2 regions of the Virgibacillus ainsalahensis genome follow, and region 2 is predicted to be linked to the other one. Evidence: predicted binding sites of a transcription regulator. Region 2 holds the regulator's gene; the other holds the start of a gene.
The links. The regulator NrdR, encoded in region 2, represses ribonucleotide reductase genes. The targets are predictions, from matches to a motif close to AACACNATATATNGTGTT.
Positions count from the first base shown of each region.

Region 1: ACZ427_RS08795 (vitamin B12-dependent ribonucleotide reductase) is a predicted target of NrdR. The motif match lies at 5,986-6,003, and genes of this name have one in related genera.

Region 1 is NZ_AP043943.1:1,820,420-1,832,349, forward strand. Features, by position in the region: gene ACZ427_RS08770 (M24 family metallopeptidase) at 1-10, opposite strand, end outside; gene ACZ427_RS08775 (YqhR family membrane protein) at 127-645, opposite strand; gene ACZ427_RS08780 (SA1362 family protein) at 970-1,344, shown strand; gene ACZ427_RS08785 (patatin-like phospholipase family protein) at 1,480-2,373, opposite strand; gene mntR (transcriptional regulator MntR) at 2,493-2,906, opposite strand; gene ACZ427_RS08795 (vitamin B12-dependent ribonucleotide reductase) at 3,299-5,869, opposite strand; gene ACZ427_RS08800 (rhodanese-like domain-containing protein) at 6,285-6,656, shown strand; gene gcvPB (aminomethyl-transferring glycine dehydrogenase subunit GcvPB) at 6,765-8,222, opposite strand; gene gcvPA (aminomethyl-transferring glycine dehydrogenase subunit GcvPA) at 8,215-9,564, opposite strand; gene gcvT (glycine cleavage system aminomethyltransferase GcvT) at 9,564-10,697, opposite strand; glycine riboswitch at 10,890-11,033, opposite strand; gene ACZ427_RS08820 (DEAD/DEAH box helicase) at 11,183-11,930, shown strand, end outside.
Region 2 is NZ_AP043943.1:2,166,730-2,178,659, reverse strand. Features, by position in the region: gene pnpS (two-component system histidine kinase PnpS) at 1-836, shown strand, start outside; gene polA (DNA polymerase I) at 1,481-4,126, shown strand; gene mutM (DNA-formamidopyrimidine glycosylase) at 4,141-4,968, shown strand; gene coaE (dephospho-CoA kinase) at 4,979-5,578, shown strand; gene ACZ427_RS10605 (glyceraldehyde-3-phosphate dehydrogenase) at 5,825-6,856, shown strand; gene ACZ427_RS10600 (cytosolic protein) at 7,093-7,491, shown strand; gene nrdR (transcriptional regulator NrdR) at 7,516-7,986, shown strand; gene ACZ427_RS10590 (replication initiation and membrane attachment family protein) at 8,015-9,358, shown strand; gene dnaI (primosomal protein DnaI) at 9,385-10,317, shown strand; gene ytxC (putative sporulation protein YtxC) at 10,526-11,380, shown strand; gene ACZ427_RS10575 (hypothetical protein) at 11,557-11,739, shown strand; gene thrS (threonine--tRNA ligase) at 11,784-11,930, shown strand, end outside.

The sequences.
Region 1 (11,930 bases), 350 kb from region 2:
TTTTATCCATTTTTCCTCCCCCTTGTTTTCTATAGGAATCAGTACATGATACTCTATGTATCTTTACATTTTATCATAAACCACATGAATTTGAATTACAATATCGTACAAAGAGCATCGTTCAAACTAGTTGTTTTTTTCTTTTTCCTTGCTTGCCTTGACTTTTGTGTCATTGTAATCATAAGAGATTGAGTATCCAATAAAAGTTCCATATAAAATAAATAGACAAATCGTTGAGATAATTGTATTAAAACTTAACTCGGCCAATGGTGGTATATTGGTAAATATTGGCTGTAGCATAAAAAAGATAATCAGCCAAAGGATAATGCCATAAGCTGCCCCCATCCACATGGAGTTCACCTTTTTGAAGATACCATAGTAAATTAGCGCTGCTGCAATAGAGATCAGTCCGACCATCAGAATAGAAATGATATCACCCAACCACCCGTCTGTCCATTTTGCAGTATTCCATGATCGTAAGAGATAATGTTTGGGCCCAATTTCTGTGAAATTGAAGTAATACATAATTACCCCTAATACACTCCATAAAATCCCGCCAATAAACCCTGTCAATAACGATCGGGATAACAGCGATCCAATATGCTCTTTTTTATTTTGTTCTAATTGCTGACTATTTTCATTCATCTAGACACCTCCAGCCCATATTATTGCCAACTATCCCAAAAGCTATCAAATTTATATATATGATTGAATATTATAAATTCTTAGCTGGTTATTATTTGATTTCTCTAGTAAAATATAAGTAAGAAGGGTTATAATAAATTTATAATGATATTTCACTCAAGTAATAAGAACATGAATAATTTACGTAGAAAAGGAAATAATGCAAAATAGAGGTTCACAATAATTTAAGATTTTTAGGATAGAGTGATATAAATCTTGAATTTTGTGGTATATAAAGTAATAAGGTACTAATAAACCATTATAAATGAAAAGGAGGAAATCAGAATGGGGCGTAATAAAATTTCCATACTGGTTTATGTACTCATTGGCCTGGCTGTTATTGGGGTGGTCTCTCAACTTTTCACAAATACAGTCGACTTTTTCAAAAATATATTCATAATGCTTGTCATAGGGGCAGCGATTTTTACGTTATTCTATTTTCTCTTCCTCAAAAAGAGAGCACCATCGAATGAAATGAAAAAATATAAAAAGGCTGTTAAACAATCCAAAGCTAAATACAAACAGCATGAACCAGCAAATAAACCTGCAGTTAATAATAATAAGCAAAAGCCTCTGCAAACAAAGAAAAAAATAAACCGACGTGCATCACACCTACGTGTTATTGATGGAAATAAATCAAAAAAGAAACGACCGGGCTGATATCAGTCTCATGCACGGTCGTTTTTTGTTTGCGAGATATAATTTAAGAACTTTCTTATTGCAGTGAAGGCAGGCCAATGCGTGCGTCTTTAAGCTTGGTGATAAGCCTAATTTTCTATAGAACTCCAGATAAGTTTATTTTGGCCAGTATCTCAGAAAATGGTCCGTCCTCTCTTTTCCTGCTTGAACTAAATACTCCTTTGCTTTTTCACCAAGCTGAAAATCGGTTGTTCCGACATTCTCTACAGGAATGAAAATAATATTATTTTTCTGAGATTTCGAAATATACCTGGAATCATGTGCCTGTTTCATTGTTGAAAAGAGCGCATGAAACATATCAAAGGCATTATTGATATCACTGGGGATATTCTGCTTATCAATGGATTCAGTTAACTTTACACCTAAAATCGGTCTATCGTTTTTTGAATCTCCATTTCCAAACACCCATAAAGGAAAGTTACTCAGTAGTCCTCCATCAACAATAATACTTTTCTTTGATGTCTTACCAGGCATTTTTTTGGGCATAAAAAAATAAGGAAAGCCACAGCTCATCCGTACTGCTTTTGCTACAGGAAAGTGCTTGGGCTCAATATTATATATTCTTTTAAGATCATCCGGTATAACAACCAGTTTTCCTAATGAAAGATCACTTACTACCACTTTGAGATATCCTTCTTTAAGGTCGACAAATGTATTAATATTCTTTTTGGCCAATTGTATCTGTAACCATTTTTCCAGCTTATCTCCTTTATATAATCCTAATTGAAAATATAAAAAGAACCACTTGCTCATAGGGATAAATTTACTTAACCTTGGTGGATCCAAAAATTCTCTTAAGTCTAATTCATGTAGTAAGTTTCTTATTTCAACATAACTGTAATTTGCTGCCAGAAATGATGCTACAATGGCACCAGCGGAAGTACCTGCAAGACGTTCGAAATACAATCCTTTTTTATCGATACTTTCCAATGCACCTACAAATGCATAAGCTTTTACTCCTCCCCCGGAAAACACACCATCTATTATCATATGCTCTCTCCTTATGCTGTTTTTATATAACTAAGCATAAGAAATTTGATTTAGAACACATTAATAAATAAAATCACACAATATCATTTAATTGTGTGTGATGACACAATTTTTAATTTCTAATTATCTGTTCGGGTATCTCTCAATTGCTCAATCCGGGTTTTATCCGAGTTAAAATAGTTTACTAAGTCCCCAATCCGATCAATGGAATTCCAACTTAGGTGATGCTCTATGCCTTCCACATCTTCATAAATATTTTCTTCATCCACACCAATTATTTCAAGAAACTGTTCCAATAATTCATGACGGAATACTAGTCTTTCACCAATTTTTTTCCCATTAGCTGTTAGAACGAACCCTCTGTATTTTTCATAATTCAGATAGCCATCTTTATCCAGCTTTTGAACCATTTTTGTTACAGCGGATGGATGGACCTCCAGTGCTTCAGCAATATCTGAAACACGAGCATATCCTTTTGTTTCAATCAAGTTATAAATTAGTTCTATGTAGTCTTCCATACTAGGTGTAGGCATAAAATCTCCTCATTTCAACGAATAAATTTTTAATCAAGGAAACAATGTTTCTATATATGAGGATACCGTAAATTAAGAAGATAAACAAGTGAACAAAAGCGCAAGCGCCTTGATCACTCTTAGGTAAAAGCTTTTGACCTTGAAGGGTAGGTACTATAGCTGCTGAAGTATTTACTGATAAGGAATTAATATGCTGCTGTTTTTATTATAGATGATGGCGCATGGTCTTAACCGTAATGTTGGTTTCTTACCTATTTAGAAAAATTGGCATTCGCTATAGATTAGGCGAATTTGCCTTAGGCCGGACTTATACAGTAAGAAAGGTTTCTACTTTCTTACTGCTAAAAAAGAAGGACTGACAATTAAACTGTCAGTCCTTCAAAAACATTTTTCTATAACCCGCATTTCAACTGTGCATTACAGCTTGTACAAGTATTACATCCACCTATATCTTCTACCTTACCAGTTCTACATACTGGACAGGTGTCACCTACTTCTGAGCCGATGGTTACATCTGTCTTCTCCAACTCCTGGACCGTATCCATCAATACCACTTTAGGCTTTTCTGTTTCTAGATTATCATTAAATAGCTCCGTTTGTTCTCCAACCGGATTTTCTTCCGCTTTTAATGTCAGTACCTGCGAATCACGGCTTCCATCCACATATACCGTACCGCCTTTCGCACCACCTCTGTATAATCTTTGATAAACATTTTCCACCTGTTCTACTTTATATCCACGCGGGGCATTTACTGTTTTAGAAATGGAGCTGTCAACCCATCGCTGAATCACACATTGTGTATCGGCATGTGCTTCAGGTGTTAAGTCCATGGAAGTTACAAACCATTTAGGAAGATTCTCTTCATCAGCATCCGGGTTCCTGTCCAGATATTCCTGAACGATATCCGCTTTTACTTCGATAAACTTACCAAGTCTTCCACTTCTATAATAGGAAAATGAGAAGTAAGGTTCTAACCCTGTACTAACTCCAACCATTGTTCCGGTACTCCCAGTAGGAGCCACCGTCAATAGATGAGAGTTGCGGATTCCATATTCCAAGACGGATTCTCTGATATCTTCCGGCATTTTTTTCATATATCCTGTGTTAATAAATGCTTCACGTAATGCCCTTGTTTCCTCATCTGTTTTTCCAACAAGGAATGGAAAACTACCTTTTTCCTTTGCGAGCTCAATTGATTCGCGGTATGCAGTTGTTGCGATTACTTCAAAGATTTTATCTACTAATTGATTTCCTTCTTTTGATCCATATTCCGTTTCACAATAAATCAATAAATCATGCATACCCATAACACCAAGGCCTACACGGCGTTCGCCTAGTGCCTGCTTTTTATTCTCTTCCAAAAAGTATGGTGTAGCGTCAATAACGTTATCCTGCATGCGTACACCAGTTTTTACCGTCTGTGTTAATTGCTCAAAATTAACAGTTGCTGTATCTTTGTTGGCCATCTCTGCAAGGTTTACTGCTGCTAGATTACAAACGGAGTATGGTGCAAGCGGCTGTTCTCCACAAGGGTTTGTTGCAACGACCTGGTCCCCGTAGGCTTTGGCATTTGTCATATCATTTGCATTGTCGATAAAGAAAATTCCTGGTTCAGCGGAGTAAGTCGCACAGACATTAATTAAATTCCATAGTTCCTTCGCTTTTATACGGCGATAGACACGTACTCCATATCCCATTTCTTCCCATTTTCGAACATCTCCAACATCATGCCAATTCTCGTTATACTCTTTCATTTCCTCATTCGTATAGTTTTCAACATCTGGGAAACGAAGCTCATAATAATCATCGTTCTCTACAGCTTCCATGAATTCTTTCGTCAGACATACGGAGATATTTGCTCCTGTTAAAAATTCAGAATTATGAACCGTATATGTCCCACCAGTTTGCAGCTTTTCTTCAGCTTCTCTTATCGCCGCCTCTGAAAATCCACCAAGACCCGGCATATTTTTATAATTTAAGATACCTTGATATAAATCAATTTCTGTCTCTGTGAACGGTTTAAAATTTAATTTTTCCTGGGCAAGCTGTTTTATTTGCTGATCCTCGGTATTTTCTATTAAATACCTCAGGATTCGTGGGTTTTGCATTTTTGAGATGATAAATTCAATGATGTCAGGATGGGAATCGACTAACATAATCATTTGTGCTCCGCGTCTAGCTCCTCCCTGTTCTACCAGGTGGGTCAGTTTCGCAATGTCATCCAGCCAGGACACCGATCCGGATGACTTTCCATTAACCCCTCTTGCCAAGGTATTTCGTGGTCTTAGGGTGGAACCATTTGTACCAACACCGCCGCCTCTGCTCATAATTTCCATTACCTGTTTTCGGTGATCTGAGATACCTTCACGGGAATCCTTAATATACGGCATAACATAACAATTAAAATAGGTTACATCCGTTTCAGCACCAGCGCCATATAATACTCTTCCTGCAGGAATAAAATTCAGGTTGGATAATTCTTCATTAAATTTTTTAAACCATTTTTGTTGCGCTTCCTCTGTCTGCTCCACACCGGAAAGGCCTGCAGCATTTCTTTTGGCTATTTGCTCATAGTATAATTCCAACGGTTTATCAATTACATCCAAACCACGGTGTACAATCCCTGTGTTTGCTTCTTCCTCTTTATCTAATACTGATACAAACTCAGGGTTCACCTTAATTGCAGCTTCCTGGTTGTGCCAATCAATAGATTCTACCCTGCCTAAACCGCGTGCTGGGAATTTCGGGTCTGCTTTTACTGTCAGAACGACAAAATCGCCTTTTTTTAATGTTTTCTTTTCTGTATCCTTAAAAGCGTATCGATCCAACATTACTAAACGTGAAACCCCTTTATGTGTCAACTTCATATCGCTCGTTATCGGATGTACCTGCGGAAATAATTTGATGTCGTCATTTAATGTTGACACATCAATTTCTTCTCTGCTTTCCACAATAGTCGACATTATATCGCTCCTTCGCATGATTTTTTTAGAATCATTTATATATTAATTACAGTAATATAAATACAATACCACATATAAATATATTAAAACAATATATTGTATCGAAAATATAAAAAAACACTATATATAGTGTTTCATCCAAAAATAAATGGATTTGTCAAGAACAGATAAACAATAAATTCTGCAGAACATGAAAGGAAAACAAAGGATAGTTTGGTTTTTCATCTAAAAAACCATATGTTTACGGCTTGAAAAATAGTCAATTTTAGACGTATTCCAGCAAAATTCCTCATTTTCTTCAATTATCTTACGCGACATTTCTCATAAATGCAAAGGGAACGAAAAAAACTTTGAAAAATTAAGGGATGGAGCCTATAATAGAATATGAATAAAAAGAAGGATGAGGGAAAAAATAATGGAGTTCTTAATTATAGCCATCGTAATTCTGCTTGCCATTGGAATCTTTCGGCATTATAGACAGAAAACGTACTTGAAAGTTTTAACAGAAGATCAGTTTCGCGAAAATTATCGAAAAGCACAGTTGATTGACGTGAGAGAACCACAGGAATTTGATAAAGGGCATATCCTTGGTGCCAGAAATATCCCGGTATCCCAGATGCGTCAGCGACTTGTTGAAATTAGAAAAGACAAGCCAGTTTATCTATACTGCCAAAGTGGAGCACGCTCTTCACGAGCGGCACAACTTTTGCGTAAAAAAGGCTACACAGACCTTAATCAGCTTAAAGGCGGATTCAAAAAATGGACGGGAAAAATTAAAACCAAATAAAAATTTACAATTCCTTAACTGTACTTACTTTTACAGCAGCAGGCTTTATATTTTATATTTGCTAAAGAAGGCTCAGGATAGCTGAAATATCTATCCTGAGCCTTTCTGTTATTTATAATACCGTAGCACCGGTTTTCTCGCTGCAGTTGTTTCGTCCATACGTTTAACAATTGTATGATGTGGTGCATCCTGAACCAGCTCTGGTTCGTTCTTCGTTTCTTCTGCAATTTCCAGCATCGAATCAATAAATCCATCCAAAGTCTCTTTGGATTCCGTTTCTGTTGGCTCAACCATAAGTGCTTCTTCCACATTTAATGGAAAGTAAATGGTTGGCGGGTGATAGCCATAATCCAATAGGCGTTTGGCGACATCCAATGTACGGACACCCAATTTTTTCTGTCTCTTCCCGGATAATACAAATTCATGCATACAGTGACCGGTAAATGGCAAATCATATGCTTTCTCCAGTTTACGCATCATATAATTTGCATTTAAAACAGCGTATTCACTGACCTTTTTAAGTCCTTCCGCGCCCATTGTACGGATATACGTATAAGCTCGCAGATTAATACCAAAGTTTCCATAATACGGTTTTACCCGGCCGATGGAATTTGGTCTGTTATACTCAAATTCATATAAATCATCTTTTTTGACAAGCACCGGTTTTGGCAGGTAGGGTTCCAATTCCTTAGAAACACCAACCGGGCCTGATCCGGGGCCGCCACCCCCGTGTGGGCCTGTAAATGTTTTATGGAGATTCAAATGGACTGCATCAAATCCCATATCCCCAGGTCTTGTATAACCCATAATGGCATTCAGGTTGGCACCATCATAATAAAGCTTTCCACCCACACCGTGGATAATCTCTGCCATCTCCATGATTTCTGTTTCAAATAGACCTAATGTATTTGGATTAGTCAGCATTAATGCTGCAGTATCATCACCAACAACTTCTTTTAAATGCTCAATATCTACTAATCCGTTCTCGTTTGTTTTTACTGTAACAGCATCAAAACCTGCTACAGCGGCAGAAGCAGGATTTGTTCCATGTGCCGAATCAGGAACAATGACTTTTGTTCGGTTGTGGTCACCTCGCGCTTCATGAAATTTATTGATCATCATTAATGCTGTCCATTCTCCATGAGCTCCAGCGGCAGGTTGCAGGGAAACTTCATGCATCCCTGTAATTTCAACCAATGATCTTTGTAGATCATATAACATTTCAAGAGCTCCTTGGACGCTCTTAGGGTCCTGGTGTGGATGAATATGACTAAAACCTTCTAAACGAGCGATATCTTCATTAATCTTAGGATTATATTTCATTGTACAAGAGCCCAATGGATAGAATCCGGAATCGACTCCAAAGTTTCGATTGGAAAGTCCTGTGTAATGACGCATGATTTCCAATTCACTGACCTCTGGTAAATCAGGAGGGGTCTCTCTTATATACACATCTTCCAATTCCCCGTCCAAATCATATTCTGGTATATCCAACTCAGGTAAACTATACCCGGTCCTTCCTTCCTTACTGCGTTCAAAAATTAATGGAAAATCTTTATTAGCCATTGATATCCCTCAATTCTTTGACAAATGTATCTATTTCTTCTTTTGTACGGATTTCTGTTACAGCCACCAGCATCTTTCCTTTTTGTTCCGGATAGGTTTGCTCAAGGTCATATCCTCCAATAATTCCTTTATCCAATAACTTTTCATTAATCTCATAGACTGACTGCTGACAATCTATAACTAATTCGTTAAAGAAAACACCTTCTGTTGCAACCGGTATATTTGCTTCCTGCATCTTCTGCTTTAAATAACGTGCTTTCCGCATGTTTAATCCAGCCATTTTTTTAAGACCCTGTTTACCAATTGAACTCATTGCTACCGAACTGGCTAATGCATTTAAAGCCTGATTCGAACATATATTAGAAGTAGCCTTATTCCTTCGAATATGCTGCTCCCTTGCCTGAAGTGTTAACACAAAACCACGGGCACCGTCCTCATCAACAGTTTGCCCAACCAATCTTCCGGGAACTTTACGCATCAGCTTACTTGTTGTTGCAAAATAACCACAATGCGGCCCGCCAAACTGTGTAGGGATACCAAATACCTGTGTATCACCAACAACTACATCAGCTCCAAACTCCCCGGGAGGTGTTAAATAACCTAATGCCAATGGATTGCTGGATACAATGAACATTGTTTTCTTTTGTTGCTTAAGCAGTTCTTCAACCCTTTGTAATGGTTCAATCTGTCCGAAAAAATTTGGGTATTGGATAACAACACTTGCCGTATTTTCATCTAACTCTCTTTCTAACTGATCCAAATCTGTCAAACCGTTATTGTAATCAATCTCCACAATCTCCAAATTTGGTCCTTTTGCGTAAGATTCAATAACAGCTATTGACTCGGGATGGACTGCTTTTGACACAAGAATTTTTTTCTTTTTTGTTTGTGCTGCACTTAAATTCACAGCCTCTGCTAACGCAGTCCCCCCATCATACATGGACGAGTTTGATATCGGCATTCCGGTTAACTCAGAAATCATCGTTTGAAATTCAAAAATAGCCTGCAATTCCCCCTGGGAAATTTCCGGCTGGTAAGGGGTATACGCTGTGTAAAATTCAGATCTCGAAATAACATGGTCTACTACAGATGGAATAAAATGATCATAAACCCCTGCTCCTAAAAATGAAGTGTATTCCTTCAAATTGGCATTTTTATTTGACATCTCTGTAAGTTCTTTTTTTAATTGATATTCATTTGCAGGTTTTTTCAGGTTTAGTTCACCTTTAAAACGTATATCACTTGGTATATTAGAAAATAATTCATCTGTAGACTGCACGCCAATTGTATCCAGCATATCTTTTTTATCGGTTTCAGTCATAGGTAAATAACGAAATTCCATTATGATTCCCCTCCTGTTTCGCCTCTTTTATAAAATGGCGTTTGGACTACAACAGCTTTTAATTTTCGTTTTCTCACTAGAACATATAATTCTGTTCCTTCCGCTGCCACTTCTGTTTTCACTAAGGCCAACCCTACCTTTTTATTTAATGTAGGAGACTGTGTGCCAGAAGTAATAAAACCTGCCTTGTCATCATCATTGGTGTACACCTCATAACCATGGCGTGGTATTCCTTTATCGATCATTTCGATACCAACAAGCTTTCTATCCGGTCCATATTCTATTTGACTTTTCAGTTTCTGTTTGCCAATGAAATCTACTTCTTTATTTACTTTCACCGCAAATTTCAATCCTGCCTCTATTGGTGTAATATCCTCAGAAAGCTCCTGTCCATAAAGTGCCAGATTTGCTTCAAAACGTAATGTGTCCCTGGCCCCAAGCCCTATCGGCTCAACACCCTCATCTTTGCCGACTTCCAAAATTAAACGCCACAACTTTCTTCCGTGTGTCTTATCAAGATAGATCTCAAATCCATCTTCCCCTGTATAACCCGTTCGTGAAACAATAGCAGCCGAGTCGACGGAAGTGAAGTGTACATTACGGTCAAACCGGAAAAATTTAATTTCATTTAACTTCGTGTCTGTAATTGATTGCAAAATCTGTTCTGCTTTTGGACCTTGTAATGCTAATTGAACATACCTGTCTGATACATTTTCAATAGCTAGATCTTCATTATTATACGCATTGTTTTTTACAAGCCAGTCATAATCCTTTTCGGCATTCGCCGCATTAACAACTAATAAATAATCATCCGCTGCCAGCATGTAAATTAGGAAATCATCCACTGTTCCACCATCTTCATGACACATAAATGTATACTGAGCACGGTTTGGAGACAATTTCGATACATCATTTGTTGTCATTGTTTGCAAAAATTCTAAACTTTTTGTTCCTTTCACTGCAATTTCACCCATGTGTGACACATCGAATAAACCTGCTTTTGTTCTCGTTACTTCATGTTCGTGTTTAATCCCAGTATACTGCACAGGTAGATCCCAACCACCGAAATCAACCGTTTTGGCCCCATATTTCTCATACTCCGGAAATAAAGGGGTTCGTTTTAATTGATTCATCCAAATCACTCCCTCTTTTAAAAGATAATTTTCATCATCTAAAAAAGTACATAAAAATAGAGATTTCACCAATTATATGGGAAATCTCTGTCCTTAAACCAGAAAGTTGCATATTTATAATGAAAAGATATTTTTCATTATAAATACTTGCTTCGTGGGTGGTCTACCAGTGGTATACACTCTCCAGAGCCGCGTCCTGCAAGAGTCTTTTTGCCTGAGAGATTCACTGATCGTTTGCTCCTTCGGCGTTACCATCAAGAACCTGTTAAGCAAGTTTTGGATTATCCCAACGTTGCACAACATGTTCCTGTTCGTAAACTCTCCCCTTGCAATCATCCGCTTTTATGAAAATCATTATATTTGGTTATACTATGTAACAGTATCGTGAAAAATCTATTTCCATGATTATAGCATAAAAACATAATGGAATATAGCGATTTCAAAAAACTTATTCCATTTTAAATCTGCAAAAAAGGAAGTTTCTTATGAAATCCATCCCTATTCAAAAAGATTCAACATACATTGATGAATTACAAGCAACATTTGAAAAAGATGAAAAACTTTCAACATGGTCCCTTTTTTCCATGGCTTATCAAGCTGAACTTACAACAATGAGCCCAACTTTCTCGGGATTACGGGCATTGCACTATTTGCCGCATGTAGACTTTCTAAAGCACCAGATTTCCACTGCCGAACAAGTAATCGAAAATATGAATGGTAGAGCAATATTAGCGGACGAAGTTGGCTTGGGAAAAACAATAGAAGCGGGTTTAGTTTTAAAAGAATATATGGTCAGAGGGTTAGCAAAAAAAACGCTTATCCTTGTCCCTGCATCTCTCGTGAACCAGTGGGTAACAGAATTAAATGAAAAATTCTACATTCCTGCCATTGCATATCGAAAAAACTATTCATGGGACCAGCATGATGTAATCATATCATCAATTGATACAGCAAAACGTTCACCGCATAAAGAAAAGATTCTGGATATTGAGTATGATTTTCTTTTAATTGATGAAGCACATAAGTTAAAAAACCATAAAACAAAAAATTATGAGTTCGTTCGATTACTCAAAAAAAAATATTGTCTATTATTAAGCGCCACACCGGTACAAAATCGTCTGATTGAAATCTTTAATTTAGTTTCTATTCTACGTCCGGGACTCCTTGGGAATCATGATTCATTCCTTGAACAATTTGGAAAAGATAGAAAAAGAATTAAAGACGACTTTTATC
Region 2 (11,930 bases):
AAAAAAATATAAAAAAAGAACTCAGCTATTTTAAAGGAATAGACAAACATTATTTAGAAGTTGTCGGTGTTCCAGTCCTTAATGATAGAAATATATTAAAAGGTGCAGTGCTTGTTTTATATGATATCACGGAATTAAAAAGGCATGAATTAATGCGAAAGGATTTTGTTGCGAATGTTTCGCATGAATTGAAAACGCCCATTACTTCCATCAAAGGTTTTGCTGAAACACTCCTTGATGACGAAATGACAGGTGAAGATGTAAAAACTGATTTTCTGCGTATTATATTTAATGAAAGCCATCGTTTGCAGCAGCTTATCGATGATTTATTAAAGCTATCAAAATTGGAAAAAGAGGGGTATCCCCTTGTACTATCAGAAGTCCATCCAAAATCATTAGTAGAGGAGGTTATACCAGCAATTAACTATAAAGCCGAGCAAAAACAATTGCAACTTTCGATAGATGTGAAGGGTGATATCGTATTCAAGGCTGATAGAGAAAGAATAAAGCAAATATTAATCAATCTTTTGGACAATGCAATCCACTATACTTCAGAGAATGGCAAGGTAGCGTTGAAGGTTGATGCTACGATGGATTATGTTCATATTCAGGTTACAGATACAGGTATCGGTATTGAACCCCAAGCGTTACAGCGGGTATTTGAACGATTTTATCGTGTGGATAAGGCACGGAGCAGAAATACAGGAGGAACAGGTTTAGGTCTTGCAATAGTCAAACATATTGTAGAAGTCCATGAAGGTAAAATTAAAGTGGATAGCGAAATTGATAAAGGAACAGCTGTCCATGTTTATCTGCCAAAAGATTCGTCGATATAAAAACACTCCCGAAATACGGGGGTGTTTTTATATCCTATGGTATATATAGTGAAAAGCATACCTCCAGCAACGGATATAGATTTAGAGAAGTCTCACTGGTTGCCGGGCGTTGAAATTATTCCATAACCTTCCTATTTCCTTCGCTGGATTGTGCACTGCAACTTATCGTATTTATTATTTGTCACGTAATAGCCATGCACTCTTAAGATAGTTGATTGGAGCGGAGGACTGTTGACTCCTGTGGGAAAAGCAACAGCTGAAGATCCCGCAGGAAGTGGTTTTGCTTCCGAGGAAGCTGAAACGTTGCCCACGGAAAGCAACGGTCCTCAGCGGAAATCAACATAGCAGTTACTTCATCTTTTATATCAACTGCGACGTTAAAGGGAACAAAATTATGGTGGTTTTTTGATTAATTTTTCTCGTTCTAATAACCGTAGTTTTCATGCAAAAGTATAAATCTCTCTTACTGCATAAGTTCGGCCCATCAAGGCATTGTGAAAATCAAGTTCTAATGATCGGCAGTTCTATGAGCAACTTCGTACATCTTCAATACATACATCAGGCATATCTCACCATTATTTTTTCTTTTCTGCACAGACAATGATAAAATGTGTTTAGTTATTATTTTGATTGGAGGCATATCTATGTCCAAAAAACTCGTTTTAATCGATGGAAACAGTATTATTTATCGTGCGTTTTTTGCACTGCCGCTCTTAAACAACGATAAAGGTGTGTATACAAATGGAGTGTACGGATTTACAACGATGCTGCTGCGTATTTTGGAAGAAGAGAAACCGACACATATGCTGGTTGCATTTGACGCCGGAAAAACAACCTTTCGCCATGCAACCTATAAAGAATATAAGGGCGGACGTCAAAAAACACCACCTGAATTATCCGAACAATTTCCATTGATGAAAGAGTTGCTTGATGCATTTCGGATTCGTCATTATCAGCTGGAGCAATATGAAGCGGATGATATTATCGGAACACTTGCCTCGTTGGGTAAAGAAAATAATATGGAAGTGACAGTAATATCCGGAGATAAGGATTTACTGCAGTTGACTTCTGAACAGGTTACCGTAAATCTGACGAAAAAAGGGATCAGTGAAGTAGAAAAGTATACACCGGCATTTATGAAAGAAAAGATGGAAATATCTCCGGAACAGATTATCGATTTGAAAGCATTAATGGGAGATAGTTCGGATAATATCCCTGGAGTGCCAGGAATTGGGCAAAAAACAGCGACAAAGTTATTGAAACAGTATGATACATTGGAAGAAGTATATAATCATATGGATGAAGTCAGTGGAAAAAAAATGAAAGAAAAACTGGCTACATATAAAGATGATGCATTTATGAGTAAAGATCTGGTAACAATTAAATGTGATTCTCCGATAACTGTTTCGATTGATGAGCTGGTTTACGAAGGGTATAACCAGGCGCAGGTAAGTACCATGTTTAAAAATCTTGGGTTCCAATCCTTATTGAATCGGATATCAGGTGGGACTGCCGAAGATGATAGTGAAGACAACAAGAGTGAATTAAAGGAAATGGATATGGTTATTGTCAGTGAGGTGACAGCTTCCATGTTCACCGGAAATGATGCGCTTGTAGTAGAAATGATCGGGGATAATTATCATACCGCGGGCATTGAAGGAATTGGGATTGTAAATCATAAAAATAATTATTTTATCCCAACAGAAGTAGCGTTAAATTCAAACATATTTAAAGAATGGGCAGAGGACGCGGGAAAAGTAAAATATGTGTTTGATGCCAAAAAGACATTGGTAGCATTATTAAATCGTGGCATTCATATTAAAGGTATCACGTTTGATATGTTGTTGACTTCTTACTTGCTTAATCCATCCGAGAATAACCATGATATCCCGGCAATTGGTAACCGGATGGGAAATACGGATGTCCATTTTGATGAAGAAGTTTATGGCAAAGGTGCAAAATTGAAAATACCGGAACAATCTATTCTGGCTGAACATGTCACTCGAAAAACAGCTGTTTTATATTCATTAAAAGAAGAAATGGAAGAACAATTAAAGACAAATGAACAATATGAATTATGTAAAGAACTCGAAATGCCGCTTGCTCTCATCTTAGGAGAAATGGAGCATTTAGGTGTGAAAGTGGATATTTCCCGTTTGGAAGAAATGGGGAGTGATTTAAAAGAACGTTTAAGTCAGCTGGAAAGCGAGATACATGAATTAGCCGGTGAGACATTTAATCTGAATTCACCAAAGCAGCTTGGACCAATTCTATTTGAGAAACTGAAATTGCCTGTAATAAAAAAAACAAAAACCGGCTATTCAACAGCTGCAGATGTATTAGAACAGTTAGAGAATGAGCATGCAATTATCCCGAAACTTTTATTATACCGTCAATTAGGAAAGCTTCAATCAACATATATTGAAGGCTTACTGAAGGTTGTGGATTATGATACCCAAAAAATTCATACACGTTTTAATCAGGCACTTACACAAACTGGAAGATTAAGTTCCATCGAACCAAACCTGCAAAATATCCCGATTCGCTTGGAGGAAGGACGCAAAATCCGACAGGCGTTTGTTCCGATTAAGAAAGACTGGATCATGTTTGCAGCAGACTATTCGCAAATTGAATTGCGGGTATTGGCACATATTGCAAATGATGAAAAATTAGTTGCGGCTTTCAAAAATGACCTGGATATTCACACCCAAACGGCAATGGATGTATTTCATGTTGAAAAAGAAGAAGTAACCTCAAATATGCGTCGGCAGGCAAAAGCTGTTAACTTTGGAATTGTATATGGAATAAGTGATTATGGACTTTCACAAAGCCTGGGCATAACCCGGAAAGAGGCAAAACAGTTTATTGAACGCTATTTTGAAAGCTATCCAAGTGTGAAATCGTATATGGATGAAATTGTGCAGGAAGCAAAACATCAGGGGTATGTCACTACATTAATGAATCGCAGAAGATATTTACCGGAAATAACCAGCCGCAACTTCAATTTGCGAAGCTTCGCTGAACGAACGGCGATGAACACACCAATTCAGGGAAGTGCGGCAGACATCATAAAAAAAGCAATGATTGACTTGCATGAAAAACTAAAAGAAGAGAAATTGGAGGCGCGAATACTTCTCCAAGTGCATGATGAATTGATTCTTGAAGCACCAAAGGAAGAATTGGATAAATTGAAAGGAATTGTGCCGGCTATGATGGAGCATACCGTGGATTTAACCGTACCATTAAAGGTTGACTATGAATATGGGAATAGCTGGTTCGATGCAAAATAAGGGGAATTATAAAGATGCCGGAATTACCAGAAGTAGAAACGATTAAGCAAACATTAAAGCAATTTGTCATGAATAAAACGATAAAGGAAGTAACGGTTTACTGGCCAAATATCATCAAGGAACCTGATGATGTAGAGCAATTCAAATTATTGTTGGCGCAACAAACCATACAGGATATTACCCGTAGAGGAAAGTTTCTTCTGTTCCATATGGATGATTATATATTAGTCTCCCACCTTCGAATGGAAGGGAAATACAATGTTCATAAAGCAAGTGCTCCTGTCAAAAAGCATACACACGTTATTTTTACATTTACCAATGGCGAGCAGCTCCGTTATAATGATGTGCGCAAATTTGGAACAATGCATGTTTATTCCAAGGGCCAGGAAATGTTTCAAAAGCCACTCAACCAATTGGGGCCTGATCCGTTTGACGAGGCTTTTACTCTTGATTACCTCTATAAAAAACTGAAAAAAACTAATCGTGTTGTCAAAGCTGCTTTATTGGATCAATCCATTGTGGCAGGTCTAGGCAATATATATGTGGATGAAACATTATTTAAAGCAAATGTGCATCCATTAAAGCAATCAAGTAAATTAACGAAGAAGGAAATAAAAGCAATCCGTGAACAAGCAATAATAACACTGGAAGCTGCTGTGAAACAAGGTGGTACCACCATTCGGTCGTATGTGAACAGTCAAGGTGATATGGGTATGTTTCAACAGGAGTTATTTGTTTATGGACAGGAAAACCAAGCCTGTAAAAAATGTGGAAATCAAATTGTGAAAATGAAAATAGGTGGACGTGGGACACATGTATGTACAACATGCCAAAAAAATTAAGGGGGAGCAAATGGCGCTAATTATCGGATTAACCGGAAGTATTGCCTCAGGAAAAAGTACAGTTTCTCTCATGTTTGATGACTTTAACATTCCCGTGGTAGATGCGGATAAGATTTCAAGAGAAGTTGTAAACCCAGGAGAAAAAGCATACACAAATATCATCAAGACATTTGGCCAGGAAATATTGCGGGAGGACAAGACACTTGACCGTGAAAAACTGGGTTCCATCATATTTGCGGATGATGAAAAACGAAAACAGTTAAACAGCATCGTTCATCCTGCAGTCAGGGAAAAAATGTTACAAAAAAAAGAAGCATTCGTCCAAGCAGGTGCCTCCAGTGTTGTACTGGATATCCCTTTATTATTTGAAAGTAAATTAACTCATTTTGCCGATAAAACTCTAGTGGTTTATGTAGATGAGGAAGTTCAGTTAGAGCGATTGATGAAACGTAACGGCTACGCAGAAGAAGAAGCCAAACAGCGTATCAGCTCTCAGATATCTGTCAGTGATAAAGCCGAAATGGCAGATGCTACGATTGATAATAATGGGACGAAGTATGAATCCTTTGAACAGCTGGAGAAATTGTTGAAAGAGTGGAAAGTTATTTAGGAAGGTGAAAGATCAAAGCGAGATGAGCTCGTTTTGGTCTTTTTTTAGTAGTTAAGAAACCTTATATAGCGGCAAAGATGAAAAAATAAAAAAGGTACTCTAATGCGTTAGTATAACTGAAATGTCTCACACAGGTTTGACAATAAGCGAAGATTATTTAAAACATTCAACACATAATTCTTTAATTGTGTTATACTAATTACATAATAACAACTAATTAGTGTAACGTATATTGGAGGGGCATAAATGTATAAAACTCGTATTGCAATTAACGGATTTGGACGAATTGGTAGAATGGTGTTTCGTCAGGCGGTCACTGATAACAAACTGGAGGTTGTGGCAATTAATGCAAGTTATCCCGCGGAAACACTTGCACATCTAATCAAATATGATAGCGTTCACGGCATTTTTGAAGGTGAAGTGAAAGCGGTTCAGGAAGGGTTAGAAATAAACGGAAAAAGCATTGCATTAGTAAGTTCACGCGAGCCAGAAAAACTTCCATGGAAAGAACTTGATATTGATGTCGTTGTTGAAGCTACTGGTAAGTTTACAACTAAAGCGAGTGCAGGACTTCACATCCAGGCTGGGGCAAAGAAGGTAGTCATTACCGCTCCGGGCAAACAGGTGGATAAGACAATAGTAATGGGGGTTAACGAAGAGGCGTATAATCCCGAACAAGATGATGTGATTTCAAATGCCTCCTGTACAACGAATTGTCTGGCTCCGGTAGTAAAAGTACTGGATGATAATTTTAAGGTTTTAAATGGTCTAATGACGACCGTGCACGCTTTTACAAATGATCAAAAAAATATCGATAATCCGCATAAAGACCTCCGTCGGGCTAGAAGTTGCACACAATCTATCATTCCGACATCCACAGGAGCGGCAAAAGCACTGGGAGAGGTAATTCCCCATTTAAATGGGAAACTGCACGGGATGGCATTGAGAGTGCCTACACCAAACGTTTCATTGGTGGATTTAGTGGTTGATCTTGAGGAATCTGTAACAGCCGAAGAAATCAACCATGTATTTAAACAGGCAGCCGACAGTGAATTGAAAGGTATTCTGGAATACAGTGAAGAACCACTTGTTTCTATTGATTACACGACGACCGATTATTCTGCAATCGTTGATGGCCTTTCCACGATTGTCATGGAAGATAATAAAATAAAAGTGCTCGCATGGTATGATAATGAATGGGGGTATTCTAGAAGAGTACTTGATTTAACAGCACATATCGGAGATTATATTCACCAACGCCAAGTACAAATTTCATAAAAATAAAAGGATCGTAACAGCACCTGACTCTTATTTTACGTAAGGGTCAGGTGCTTCTATTTTTTGGCAGTTAAAAAAGAATAAAACCTTCGTACTGCATAAAGTCCGGGGTAAGGTTTTATCACATAAAGGCTTGCTGCAGACCAAGTTTTTTTAAAATGATAGAGGAATTAAAAGAAACATGTTAAAATAAATAAATATATGTGTATAGAATACAATCTACGGGACGTGAGAAATTGTCTTTTCGAAATACAATAAATAAGTACTTTAATAACCATGCGGAAACTAGTGAGAACCATGAAGACACATCACTACAAACACATTATTATAAGACAACAAAAGATAAGGGTATGGGTGTGCTGGAAAATTTTTTTACAAACACACAAAAGTATAAAATAAACTCCAATTCCAACGAACATGGAGAAATAAGCGTCGTGATAAAAAAAGGGAAAAAAGCGTTTATCGTCGCGACCGTAATTATGGTCAGACCTTATCATACAGCAATTGATTTTTCTGTAACAACAGAATCTGTGCTGCCGTTTGATTTTGGATACAGTACAAAAGTAATTCAGGAATTATATACACAGATCAACAAAGAATTGCCGCTTATCACTACAAAGCAAACAAAGGCTTAGAAATTATGAATGGGGTTAAACACAATGAGATGTTCCAACTGTCACAATAAGAATACAAGGGTTCTTGACTCACGCCCGATTGAAGAAGGACAAGCCATACGCAGAAGAAGAGAATGTGAGCAATGTGGGTTTCGTTTTACAACATTTGAGCGGATTGAGGAAGTCCCTTTAATCGTAGTGAAAAAAGATGGAGTAAGGCAGGAATACAGCAGAGAAAAGCTCATTCGCGGTTTAATTAAGGCGTGTGAAAAACGTCCGGTGCCACTTGGGAAAATTGAAGAAATCGCCTTTCATGTGGAGAAAGAGCTGCGTAATTCAGGTGTTTCTGAAATTGACTCGAAGGAAATTGGCGAAATGGTGATGGAACGTCTTTCTGAGGTTGACGAAGTAGCATATGTCCGTTTTGCCTCTGTCTACCGCCAATTTAAGGATATTACTGTTTTTCTCGACGAATTAAAGGATCTGATAAAAACGAATAATAATTCCGAGAGTTAACGAAAGAGAAAATGAAAGGGTTAGTTGGATGAATTTTATTGGGAAAATCTTGCCTGTGGAAGGGTATTATGTGTTAGTTAAAGGCAATTTGCCTGTAGATTATGCAAAGTCATTAACCCATTTGTATCAGCCGCTTATCGGTATTCAAGCGGTTATGTTATACCAGACGCTTTTGCATGATATGGATCTGCAGCAGGAAACAGAAGCACAAACACACCACACATTAATGAATTACTTAAATTTACCTTTGGATGAAATATATCAGGCAAGGCTTAAACTTGAAGGAATAGGTCTCCTAAAAACATATAAAAGAAGTACAGCACCAAACAATATATATACGTATGAATTACAAAGTCCGTTCTCTCCAAACAGTTTTTTTAAAGATGCAATGTTGACACAGCTTCTTTATCATCATATCGGTGAAGACAAGTTTACCACACTTAAAAACCATTATGTTACAACACCCACAGGAGAACGCGGAACAAATTTAACTGCAGCTTTTAACGATGTTTTCCAGACTTTTACGCCATCATCGTCACAAGTTGGGACAGTTCCAACTTGTGACGAAAGCACAGAACCTGTTATAGAAGATGGAATAAATTTCTCTTGGATGGAGCAGATGCTAAAACAGCGTATGATTCCTGTAAAACGTGTCCTTACTGCCGATAATCGAAAATTAATTATACAAATGATGCAACTGTATGATTTAGCATCATTTGAAATTGAAAAAGCAGTATTATGGGCATTGACAGAGGATAATCGTGTAGATGCAGAGGAGTTTAAAATTGCATGTCATGATTTGTTTAAATCGAAAAACTATCAAACACCAATTCAATTAAAAGCCAAAACAGAAAACCAATCACAACAGACAGAGCATCAGCCAACCACAAAGGAAGAGCAGCTCATATCTCAACTGGAAAAGATTTCCCCAAAGCAGTTGCTGGAGGATCTTTCGAGTGGAAATCATGCATCTGAACAGGATTTGAAAATAATCCGTGAAATTATGGTGTCACAAGGATTACCTTCACCAGTGATGAATGTGCTAATCCACTATGTGTTATTACAATCTAATATGAAATTGTCTAAAGCATACTTGGAGAAAATAGCAAGTCATTGGTCAAGAGTGAATGTAAAAACCGCTAAAGAAGCAATGGCTTTTGCGAAAAAAGAAAAAGAAAGATACCAGAGACCGAAACAGCAATCAAAGCGTTCCAATTACAGAAAATCAGCGTCAAAAGAAATTGTACCTGACTGGTTTAAGGAACGGAATAATACACAGGAAAATACAGATACTCAACCTGTGGATGAAAACGATGTGAGAGAACAGGAAGAAATTGCAGCTCTCCTGCGTCAGATATCTAGTAAAAAATAATTAAGTCATTTTCAAGGATGATTCAAATGAAACCAGTACAAACTTCATTAAAAAAATGGATGAAGGAAAATGAGAATTTTAAAGAAAACTATATAAAGATAAGAAAAGAAGTATTGAATGATCCTGAAATCAAAGAATTTCTATCTCTATATCCGCAATTAACACAAAAAGAAATCGATAAAAATCTAATTAGGCTATATGAATATAAGTCGCAATCAAAGCAATGTAATACATGTTCTTCTTTTGAATGCTGCAAAAATATGCTGCCGGGTTATTCGCCAATTCTTCATGTTGAAAATGATGAAATACGGCTGTCCTATGAAAAATGCCATCGTAGAATTATGTATGAAAAGCAGCAAAAACAACAGAAACTAATTCAAAGCCTGTATATGCCCAAGGAAATTTTACAGGCAGATACGGGTGATATTGATCAATCAGATATGCAGCGAAACCCGGCAATACGTGCATTGATTAATTTTGTTACACAAGCAGAAGATGCGCTTCCTCAAAAAGGAATTTATTTTCACGGTCCATTTGGTGTTGGGAAAACTTATTTTCTCGGCGCCATCGCGAATAAATTGAGAGAATTAAATATATCATCCATGATTATTTATATGCCGGAGCTCGTTCGTGAAATCAAAGCATCTTTAAAAGATGACTCGATAAATGAAAAAATAGAATACTTTAAGAAAGCCGATGTATTGATGCTTGATGATATTGGGGCAGAATTACAATCTGCCTGGTTTCGTGACGAAATACTTGGGTCCATTCTGCAATATCGGATGATGGAAAGATTACCAGTATTTTTTACATCAAATTACAATCTTACACAATTGGAAGAACAGTTAGCTTCAACTCGCTCAGGAGTTGAAACCGTAAAAGCAGGCAGAGTCATTGAACGAATTAAACAGGTTAGTAAGGAAGTAGAAATAGTAGGGAAAAATCGACGTAATCGTTGATGTCAGATAGAAGTCGGCATGGGATAATATATCCCATGCCGGCTTCTTCAGCTTGCTTCGCGTATGACTTGTGTTCATTTTTCCTTAGGATAATCAGGGAACGACATGAACTTTTGGTACTATTCTTACTAGTTTTGATGGTTTATACATGTTTTTACTCCCTTACCCATATAATGTAACAGTTTGGTGTTGGGTGAGGATGATGTGTATGCTTTCTGTATTTTTTGAGTCGGATAAAGAAGTAGTTCGTTTTTGTGAGCAGTTATTCCATTATAATAAGCAAATTGAATTACATTGGAAAACACATGCGGATTGGGGGAATCATCTACAGTTTGAAGAGGTATTGCCTGGAAATGGGCTGAATGAAGTGATTGCTCAGTCAATGGTTGATGTATTTATTACGTATCGTTTAAATGATCTAATAAAAAATACGATAGAAAAAGTTTATTATTTTACGAATGCAGACGAAATTGAACGGATTTTGGATTTAACAAATTGGTTGTTTGCCGGAGAGGATGAAGATAGCCTGCAAGTAATGGAAAGTAAAGATCCGAGACAGGTTCTCAAATCATTGTTTACCATTAATATAGAGAATACGACCACCATTCACTTCGACTCGATTGTGAAATTTCGACTTAAAGCATTTAATGATGATCTTAAATATTATGTTGGACTGGCGATCGAGGAATTCAAAAGGGAAGAAGATCATCAGGAGTTTGTAAATGCGCTCCGTGAATATATTTCGAGAAAAGAACCCGGCATGGATATGATTCATGTCCTGCAGGGAGAAAACTTTGCTTTTTTTAAACAAGACGGGAAGCATATGTCGAATATGGAATTGCAAATGATTATGCAGAAAGAACCACTTTATCTTGTAGGATTAGATACAAATGAATGGAATTTGGCGCCTTTGATTGCCATGACACCAGAGAAAATAAAGATATATGGCAAGGACCCCTCAGAGCCGAAGACATTGACGATCATTAATGTTTTTCAGGAAAGAGTTGATTTCGAGGGTTTGAGTAATTTTCCATTTCCGTATAAATTAAAAAACAAACAGTAATAACTTGATTTTGTCATTATGAGAAGCTATAATACAAATTATAAATTATACTAATATTTATGGTAATGATAAGGACAGAATTATTTGGATGATGTATGGACAAGAGAAGGAAGCCTTTGGCTGGAAGCTTCCGCAATACACTCAATTAATTACCCCCTTTGAACTCCGTTATTGAAATGACAGTAAATACCGGCGTAGCATCTGCGTTAATGATGAATGAAGCCATCAATCGTATGATGGAAATCAGGGTGGAACCACGGCGTGTCAGACGCTCGTCCCTTTGCAGTAATGCAGAGGACGAGCGTCTTTTATTTGCAGTAAGAACGTATAAAATTTTCTTACTGCATAAAAGCAACTAGGTTTGGTGAAAAGCCAAATTTTCTAATGAACAGGAGTGATTGTAATGGCAGAAACAGAAATTTCTATCGTATTTCCAGATGGGGCAGAGAAAGACTTTCCTGCAGGTACTACAGGAGAAGAAATTGCAGGTTCCATTTCTTCAGGATTAAAAAAACAGGCAATTGCGATTAAATTGGATGGCGTGCTTGTT